Regions from separate parts of the Shewanella sp. A22 genome, predicted to be linked through region 2. Evidence: predicted binding sites of a transcription regulator. Region 2 holds the regulator's gene; the other holds the start of a gene.
The links. Region 2 encodes sigma-54, which starts transcription at its own class of promoters, with help from an activator protein. Its sites were predicted from a motif close to GTTGGCACGNNNNTNGNNT; they were not measured.
Positions count from the first base shown of each region.

Region 1: the regulator sigma-54 is predicted to act here: its motif matches at 3,081-3,099, upstream of ACWXWT_RS03685 (YggN family protein).

Region 1 covers NZ_JBSQBN010000011.1:4,403-9,447, reverse strand. Annotated here, with positions in the region: gene ACWXWT_RS03695 (DUF885 domain-containing protein) at 1-414, shown strand, start outside; gene ACWXWT_RS03690 (LysR family transcriptional regulator) at 859-1,800, opposite strand; gene ACWXWT_RS03685 (YggN family protein) at 2,218-3,030, opposite strand; gene glsB (glutaminase B) at 3,242-4,156, opposite strand; gene ACWXWT_RS03675 (YggL family protein) at 4,163-4,489, opposite strand; gene trmB (tRNA (guanosine(46)-N7)-methyltransferase TrmB) at 4,525-5,045, opposite strand, start outside.
Region 2 covers NZ_JBSQBN010000094.1:13,313-18,357, forward strand. Annotated here, with positions in the region: gene lptC (LPS export ABC transporter periplasmic protein LptC) at 1-73, shown strand, start outside; gene lptA (lipopolysaccharide transport periplasmic protein LptA) at 60-641, shown strand; gene lptB (LPS export ABC transporter ATP-binding protein) at 638-1,369, shown strand; gene ACWXWT_RS15295 (RNA polymerase factor sigma-54) at 1,513-2,997, shown strand; gene hpf (ribosome hibernation-promoting factor, HPF/YfiA family) at 3,023-3,310, shown strand; gene ptsN (PTS IIA-like nitrogen regulatory protein PtsN) at 3,313-3,756, shown strand; gene rapZ (RNase adapter RapZ) at 3,753-4,616, shown strand; gene ACWXWT_RS15315 (HPr family phosphocarrier protein) at 4,637-4,912, shown strand.

The sequences.
Region 1 (5,045 bases), on a different contig from region 2:
CTTTACTCAGAGTATTTCCCTAAGGAAATGGGGTTTTATGCCGATCCTTATTCTGACTTTGGCCGTTTATCAATGGAGCTATGGCGCGCATGCCGTTTAGTGGTTGATACTGGTATACATGCTAAAAAGTGGACTCGAGAACAAGCAATCGCTTATTACGTTGAAAATACACCTAATGCTGAATCTGATGCGATAAAAATGGTCGAACGTCATATTGTTATGCCATCACAAGCAACGGCATATAAAGTCGGAATGATTAAGATATTACAGCTACGTGAGCAAGCTAAAAAAGCATTAGGTACTAAGTTTGATATTCGTGAATTTCATACCTTAATCTTAAAAAATGGTCCATTGCCATTAGATATACTTGAAGAACAAGTAAATAAGTGGATTGAGAAGGTTAAATTACAGTAATTTAATCGTAATAATGAAACAAATGGCAACTCTAGGTTGCCATTTTTTATCGCTTTCCACAAAAAAATAACCCCAGAACAAAGTCTGGGGTAAACCAAAAAAACTAGGATGATGGTTTTAAGGTTGGCATTGTTTTAGTTTGTAACAATCATTGCCAACACTGATCCAAAACTTGCAATAATGCCGATTTGTACGCCTCTCTGGAAAGGGGTCATTTTTCAGAAAAACGTTTGGTTCAAATCATTTTGAATCAACTCACTACCATTGTATTGATATAAGAACAGAGTTCAACCATTTAACAAATGTAAATCACTAACCTCTTGATTAGTAAATCGCATATTAACAGAAAACATTATATTCAATCACAACAAAATCAAATGCTTAACCTGCCACTACAGGGCGAGAGATAGCGCTGTTTCAAACAAAGAACAATGTTTTCACTTTTTACTTACGAAGTTTATACAAATGGTCATACTTAGCGTCCCAATATGGCGGGCTACCAATATGAGTTTTGATAAAATCAATAAACGCACTCACCTTTGGAGCTAAATGTTTACGGCGTGGGTAAACGGCTTGCAATGGCAGATTATGAGTTAATTGCCAGTCGGGTAACAAAGGCACTAATGTCCCTTGGGCAATTTCATCTTCCAGTAAATAACTGGCTAGATATACAATACCTAAACCACTTACGGCTGCAGATTTTAATGCCGGGGCATTATCAACACGGAAATTACCTGACACCCCAATTTCACAATAATCTTCGCCCTTTTTAAATTGCCAAACACTGTGTTCATGCCATTCACCTTGGTACACTAAACAGTTGTGTTCAACCAACTGTTCAGGTCGGCTAATATTGCCATGCTGAGCAATATAACCTGGGGATGCCACGAGCAAAAACTGGCATTTCATTAATGGTCTAGCCACCATGCCTAACGGTAATTGTTCAGACATAGTTAACAGTAAATCTAAGCCTTCACTGACAACATCAACTTTGTGATCAAGTAAACTCACTTGTAACTCAAGTTCTGGATGTTTCGCCATGAATTCCGGTAAAGCTGGAATAATATGCATAGTACCAAATGATTGCGATATCCCGACTTTTAACACTCCGCGAGTTGCATCATTTAAGTTATGCACACTTGAGACCGCTTGCTCAGCATCTCGAAGTAGCTCTTCACCTTGTAAATATAGTAAGTTACCGGCTTCAGTCAGACTTAAGCTACGTGTCGTACGTTGAATAAGCTGCACACCAAGTTTATGTTCAAGATCTGCAACTTGAGTACTCACTTTAGATTTAGAAATACCAAGACGTCTGGCGGCTGCACTAAAACTTCCTGCTCGTGCAACATGAGTAAAAATTGCGATAGGTTCTAACAGTTCTAACATGAAAGTCGCCTTAAGCTGTTTACGACATTAATAAAAATTTCAGATTTTTGTATGCCATTGTGAATAACTAAACCTTGTAACATATCGATATCAATATTCAGTTATTATATTTATTCATGCAAAAAGAGCATCAAAGTTAACCAATACTGCAAATCAGCACCAACAAATGACCATTCCGAAATATAACCACATCTAAAGTAGAGTGTAATTTTGTTATAATTTTTATGAGTATAACAAAAAAAGCCCATATGGCTCTATATTTATAATTGACAATTTTTTTATCAGAACAAAGCAACGCAAGCTATAGCGGTGAAATCGGTAAATTAGCCAGGTAAAAAAAGCCCCTGTGTCTTCAAAAAGAGTACAGGGGAAAGTCAGGAGTCTGGAAAGGGAGATTGAAAAAAATAATTTTTATATTTACTCCTTTAACTCACCTAGTTTAGCTAATGTATAAGGTGCTAGTTCTGGAATGGCTTTCCGCACTTGGCTTTCTAACACCAATAATCCTTCAAAATTGTCACATACTTTATTTGCTCGCTGCTCAAGTCCCTGCGATTGCGATTCAAATTGTTGCTCAATATCCTTACCAATATTTTCCATTTTTACTGAAAAGGCATTTATTTTCTCTTCAAATGTCCCGCCTTCTGAAGACATGATTTGACTGCCTAATGTCATCATTAATGTGCCCATTGAATTGGATACCATTTGTTCTACTTCTTGCTCAAACTCTTCATTAAATGCATGTTCTATTGAAGAGTCAGTTGAACCTAGGTAAAATTTATCGCCTTGTTGATATGCCATAGTATCAATACGTTTTTGAATACCACGGGTTAATGTTTCAATTTGACTACCTGTTGCATCACCAAAAATGGGCGTTAGCGCCATATTAATCGCTTGAGAGGCCATGGAAACCACATCCGCCACCAAATCAATCACGTCAGGCACTTGTCGTGATAACTCTTCAGAATACTGTGTAAGTAATGCCTGTTGCTTATCGTTTAGGGTGACTTTTTTGCCATCAACATATAATTGCCCCAGTTCAACACGGTACTTCTCTGTACCATTATCGCTAAGCTGTAAATTTGAAGGTTCAACGGTAACGTCGTAGTTTAATGTGACGTCACACTTTTCATCATTAATTGACATTTTTGCCATGGCAGGAGTGGATACAACGGCAGTAAATAACACGCTGGTTAATGCTAAACCACAAATCAATTTTTGTTTGGTCATAATAAAAGTCCTTTTGCAAAACGAATATCAATGAAGTATTAGTTAATGTGAAGCATTAGTTGTGCCAAGATAAATAAAACACTATTTTACAAACACTTAAACCACTAAATACTTATAGGAATAGATTTAAAATTGAGAAAATGAATGAGGATATGCATTTATTTGTAAAATAAACCAAAAAGTAGTCTATTTTACAAATATAGATGTGACATTAAAAAATAGAGCGACCTAGTGTTTGACTTAACAGTTCGAGCATGGCCGTTCCAGCCAATGAATTACCATTTTTATCAAGCTCTGGAGACCATACACAAATAGACATGTCGCCAGGAATAACCGCAATAATGCCGCCTCCAACACCGCTTTTACCGGGCATACCCACTCGATAAGCAAACTCACCTGCGCCATCATATAAACCAGATGTCGCCAGTAATGCATTGAGTTGTCGAGTTTGTACAGGCGACACTAAACTGTCACCATCAAGTGTCTTACCACGATTAGCCAAATAGAACATTGCACGAGATAAGTCTGCACAGTTCATTCTTAGCGCACAATAATGGAAATAGGTTTTAAGCACCGTATTCACATCACCATCAAAATTACCAAATGACTTCATTAAATAGGCAATTGAAGCGTTGCGAGCACTGAACTGGAACTCCGAATCAGCGACAACCTTGTCGTAAGATAACGTTGGGTTTTGACTTAATTGACGGACAACCTCAAGCATACGATGCTTAGGCGCCCCTAAGCGTGCGTATAACAAGTCAGCAATCACCAATGCACCAGCATTAATAAAAGGGTTACGAGGTTTACCACGTTCTAATTCAACCTGTACGAGTGAGTTAAATGAATGCCCTGAGGGTTCTTTACCCACACGACTCCATATTTCGTCTTCGGTATATAGATTAAGCGCTAAAGTAAGGCTAAAAACTTTTGAAATACTTTGAATTGAAAAAGGTTCTAAATAATCACCAGCCCCCATTGTTTGGCCGTCAATGGTTGTCACTGCAATTCCGATTTTGTTGGGGTCAATACAGGCAAGCGCAGGAATATATCCTGCGACCTTGCCTTTACCCAATAGCGACCTGACTTTATCGACTGCTTGTTGAAGTAATAATTGTTCGGGCAATTTGACCTAACCCCACCAAATATCAAACAACTCACTCACATTAAGATCAGTTACTGGCTTGTCTTTCCAAAATGCATTGACTGCAGCAATATCATCATCAGTACATTTGCCAATCATTTGGGTCGCAATAATACCTTCCCATTGTTTATGTCCACCGCCGTGGAAACCTAATTGACGAGGCTCAATCACTTCAGCAATAAACTGATCAACTAAATTATCGATATCTTCTTCAGATACAGATTCATCAAACGTCCAGTTAAGTTCAAATCCTAACTCTTGAAACTCATCAACCCGTAACTTTTTACGTAAACGACGACTGCGGTTTTGCGCCATGGTGCATTCTCCAATTGTTGAAAGTGTAGTTGTGATTAAGCGATACGCTCAAACATGATATCCCATACGCCATGACCAAGTCGGTGGCCTCTAGCTTCAAACTTTGTTAGCGGACGATGCTCTGGACGTTCGACAACGGTACCCGTTTCCGATTGATTTTTATAGCCATCTGCAGCATTCATTATCTCTAACATATGCTCGCTGTAATTTTCCCAATCTGTCGCCATATGAAACACACCACCAATTTTAAGCTTACGACGGATAAGTTGCACAAACTCAGCTTGCACAATTCGGCGTTTATGGTGACGTTTTTTATGCCATGGATCAGGGAAAAATAATTGTACTCGCGCAAGAGAGCCATCGGCAATACTGTGTTCTAACACTTCCATTGCATCATGATGATATATTCGTAAATTAGTGACGTTAGCTTCACCCGCATCCGCAAGACACGAACCAATACCAGGTTTATGAACTTCGATGCCAATAAAGTTTTGCTCTGGGGCTGCTTGGGCCATTTGGACTAATGATGCGCCCATACCAAAACCAATTTCCAAAA
Region 2 (5,045 bases):
TTTACATGCTGACTTGAATTCGCAAAAACTATCGCTACTCAGCCAGGTAGAAGGAATATATGAGCCACATTAATCGTCTCCATACTCACGCCAACGTCATACTATTAAGTGGCATTCTTTGCATGCTGAGTTTGCCTGCAATGGCAAAACAAGATGATCTTAAACAAGAGTTAAAAATTGCCGCGGTGAGCCAATTTGCTGACATTAAAAATAACCAAATCGTTTTTAATGGTCCAGTTAAAATTGTGCAAGGCAGCATTACTATCAATGCCGATCAACTACGAGCGTTCACCCCTGAAAATAGCACAAGTAAAAAGCTTATCGCCACGGGAAAACCAGCCACATTTTCACAAGAGTTAGACGATGGTCAAATTGGTACCGCTAGCGCTGACGAAATAACCTATGATCTTGCCACTACCACACTCACATTAACCGGTAATGCCAAACTTGATCAATCCGGTAGCCAAGTTACAGGTAATCGAATTAAATACAACATCAATGCTCAAGAGCTGATTGCAGAAAGTACTGGCAAAGGCCAAGATCGCGTAATCACTATTATTCAACCTGAGAATTTCCAAGACGAAACAGCACCAAAACAAAAGCTCCCAGAAATTCCAGTAAACAAGCAGATCAAACAATGACCCAAATAACCTTAACCGCTGAAAATCTAGCTAAAAGCTATAAAGCCCGTCAAGTTGTAAAAGATGTGAGTTTAACGGTTAAAACGGGCCAAATTGTGGGTCTTTTAGGCCCCAATGGCGCAGGTAAAACAACCACATTTTATATGGTTGTTGGGTTAGTCAAAAGCGATAAAGGTCGGATCCTAATTGATAATGATGACCTCACCGCCGACCCTATGCACCTTCGCGCCCGCAAAGGGATTGGTTACTTACCACAAGAAGCCAGTATTTTCCGCAAGCTGACAGTATATGACAATATTATGGCTGTGTTGCAAACTCGTAAAGAACTCAACACAGACCAGCGTATTGAACAACTCGAACATTTATTGGAAGAGTTTCATATTACTCATATTCGAGACAGTCAAGGTATGTCGTTATCGGGTGGTGAACGACGCCGAGTTGAAATTGCACGCGCATTAGCAGCCAACCCCAAATTTATTTTGCTCGACGAACCCTTTGCTGGTGTCGACCCAATATCGGTTATCGACATTAAAAAAATTATCCAACAGCTTAAAAGCCGTGGGCTGGGGGTATTGATTACCGACCATAATGTACGTGAAACACTCGATGTTTGTGAACGGGCCTATATTGTTAGCCAAGGTAATTTAATCGCCGAAGGCACACCTGATGAGATATTAAGCAATCAGCAAGTTCGCGCTGTGTACTTAGGTGAACAATTCAAGCTATAGTTACTTTAGTGGCTTTTTAACCTATCTAACTCATTTCGTTGAACGATATCTAAATAGCTATAAGTGTCATTGATGTACGTGATAATCCATAACAGTTTTTCGAGATTGTCATTTTATGAAAATCATCTAGGGATAAGCGGTAAATGAAAGCGTCACTCCAACTCAAAATGGGTCAACACTTAACCATGACCCCCCAACTGCAGCAGGCTATTCGCCTACTGCAGTTATCGTCATTGGAGCTACAGCAAGAAATCCAGCAAGCATTAGACTCAAACCCATTGCTTGAAATAGAAGATGAGTTTTCTGATGCAAAGGACACAGCCAAAGAAAGTCGAGATCAAGCAGATACAGACTTTAGTGACAACAGCATCGTCAACATTGAAAAAGACACCTCTACTGTCGATACAGCAGAGTCCATGACCAAAGAAACAATGGATGATCTTGCAATGGATACTACATGGGATGAAGTGTATACCGCTTCTCCTATGTCAGGTTCTGGTAGCGCTAGTATGCGTGATGATGACATGCCATTCCAAGGTGAAACCACCGAGGGTCTTTATGAACATTTAGAATGGCAAAAAAACCTCACACCGTTTTCCGATACCGATCTTGCCATTGCCACCGCAATTATTGATGCGATTGATGAACGAGGCTATTTAACCCAAAATACCGAGGATATCCTCGAAGCTATGGGGGATGAAAATGTTGAACTCGACGAAGTTGAAGCGGTGTTAAAACGGATCCAACACTTTGATCCTGTTGGTGTAGCAGCGCGTGACTTAAGTGAATGCCTATTAATTCAATTGGCACAATTTTCCAATACCACCCCCCATATTGATAATGCTCGTCTATTAATTAAAGACTATTTAGACTTAATTGCTGGACGTGACTTTAGATTGTTAATGCGCAAAACGAAGTTAAAAGAAAATGAATTACGTGATGCCATAGCACTAATCCAGTCACTCAATCCTCGCCCAGGATTATCCATTACAGCCGTCGACGATGAGTATGTCATTCCTGATGTCACCGTGTTTAAAAAAAATGGCCGTTGGGTAGTAGAATTAAATCCAGATAATATGCCAAAAATTGGTGTTAATCAGCAATATGCAGCAATGGCGAAAAGCAGTAAAAATCCGTCTGACAGCCAATTTATACGTGGCCACTTGCAAGAGGCTAAATGGTTTATAAAAAGTATAGAAAGTCGTAATGAGACTTTACTCAAAGTGGCAAACTGCATTGTAAAATTTCAGCAAGGCTTTTTTGAATATGGTGAAGAAGCCATGAAGCCTATGGTATTAAATGATATTGCAGAAGCTGTAGAAATGCACGAATCAACCATTTCACGAGTAACAACACAAAAGTATATGCATACCCCGCGGGGCCTATTTGAACTAAAATACTTCTTCTCTAGCCATGTCAGTACCGACGATGGTGGAGAGTGCTCATCAACCGCGATTCGTGCTTTTATCAAAAAGCTGGTAGCAGCGGAAAACCAGAAAAAACCACTGAGTGACAGTAAAATGGCTCAACTTCTGGCTGAACAGGGTATCAACGTTGCTCGTCGTACGATAGCAAAATACCGTGAAGCAATGCTCATACCGCCCTCAAACCAACGTAAGAGTTTATAACCTACAGGGTAATGGAGGATTTTTAATGCATATAAATCTATCTGGACATCATATCGACATCACCGAATCTTTACGTGAATACGTTCATGGTAAATTTTCAAAGCTTGAACGACACTCAGATCAGATCAATAATGTACACGTTGTGCTCAATGTAGAAAAATTACAACAAAAAGCAGAAGCAAGAATCACCCTAAGTGGCACTGAGATTTTTGCCATGTCAGAAAATACTGACATGTATGCTGCAATAGACGCCCTGATCGATAAACTCGACCGTCAGGTAATTAAACACAAAGAGAAGTATACAAAACACTAACGATGGAACTTTGTACCATCCTGCAGCCGGAATGCACTACCTGTGCCACACCGGGCAGTAAGAAAAAAGTACTGGAACTCATCAGCGATTTAGTTGCTGCCCAGTACCCAACCCTGTCTTCGCAAGAGGTTTTTGAAAGCCTTTTAGCGAGAGAGAAAATGGGTAGCACAGGTATAGGAAATGGCATTGCGATACCTCATGGCCGATTAACGACCATCGATCACCCCATCGCAATATTTATTAAATGTGAAGAAGCCATAGCCTTTGATGCTATCGATAAGCAGCCCGTGGATATTTTATTTGCTTTATTAGTGCCTGCAGATCAGTGCCAGCAACACTTAAGCACATTATCAAGCATGGCTCAAAAGCTCAGTGATAAGCAAATATTGAAACAGCTTCGTAAAACTCACGACGCAACAGAACTTTATCAGGTTATTACTGCATGAAACTTGTCATAGTATCGGGACGTTCAGGCTCAGGAAAATCAGTAGCCTTAAGAGTATTGGAAGATCTAGGATATTATTGTGTAGATAATTTGCCTTTACCTCTCATTGGCGCATTATTAGCTCAGCTCAAAGGCAGTAATGATCTGGTTGCCATTAGCGTTGATGTACGCAATATTGCAGAACAAGGTAAAGTACTTCAAGACCAATTAGCACTACTTGAGAACGACACTGAAATTATCAGCTTCTTTTTAAATTCCAATGACAAAGTATTGCTTAAACGTTACAGCGAAACTCGTCGATTACATCCGTTATCTAAAAATCACATTTCACTGCAAGAAGCGATCAAGCTCGAAGGGCGTTTACTTGAGCCGATAGCAAAAATTGTAGACCATTACATCGACACTTCAGCACTGAATATCTACGAATTAAGCGACCAAGTTAGGCAAATTTTATTAGGCAGTGTTGATAAAGAGTTAGTGATTAACTTTGAGTCTTTTGGCTTTAAACACGGCATGCCAACAGAAGCAGACTTTATGTTTGATGTACGCTTTTTACCCAACCCACATTGGGAAATAGAACTACGCCCATTTACGGGGTTAGACGAACCCGTACAGGAGTTTTTAGGGCGTCAGCCATTAGTTAATAAGTTTATTTGGCAAATTGAAAACCTATTTGAAACTTGGATGCCACATTTAGAACGTAATAATCGTAGCTATCTTACCATCGCAATTGGTTGTACTGGTGGTCAGCACCGTTCAGTATATATTGCAGATCAATTAGCAAAACGATTTAGGCAAGGTAGTAAACACACGGTTAATGCTCGTCACAGGGAGTTAAATATCAGTGGTACTAATAACTAAGTGAGCATAGGATCGTGTCAATGATCAAACTTGAACGCCAAGTGACCATTTCAAACAAATTAGGTTTACATGCACGCGCGGCGACAAAACTCGCCATTTTAGCCGCTGATTTTGATGCTAGCATAACCTTGCTTCAGGGTGACAAAAGTGCCAGTGCTGCAAGTGTACTTGGCTTATTAATGCTTGAAAGTGGTATAGGTAAAATGATGACAGTAACCGCTGAAGGTCCCGACGCAGAAGTGGCATTAAATGCTGTGTGTGATCTTATTAATGCTAAATTTGATGAATGTTGCTGATTGATATCTCTAACCTTAAATGCAATTTGTTGTATTTACCCACCTAAACAACAGCACACATACTCCATATAAATCAAAAATGTCACCAACAACTGATTAACCATTATTCTTTTTTATCAGCAATCTAGATCAT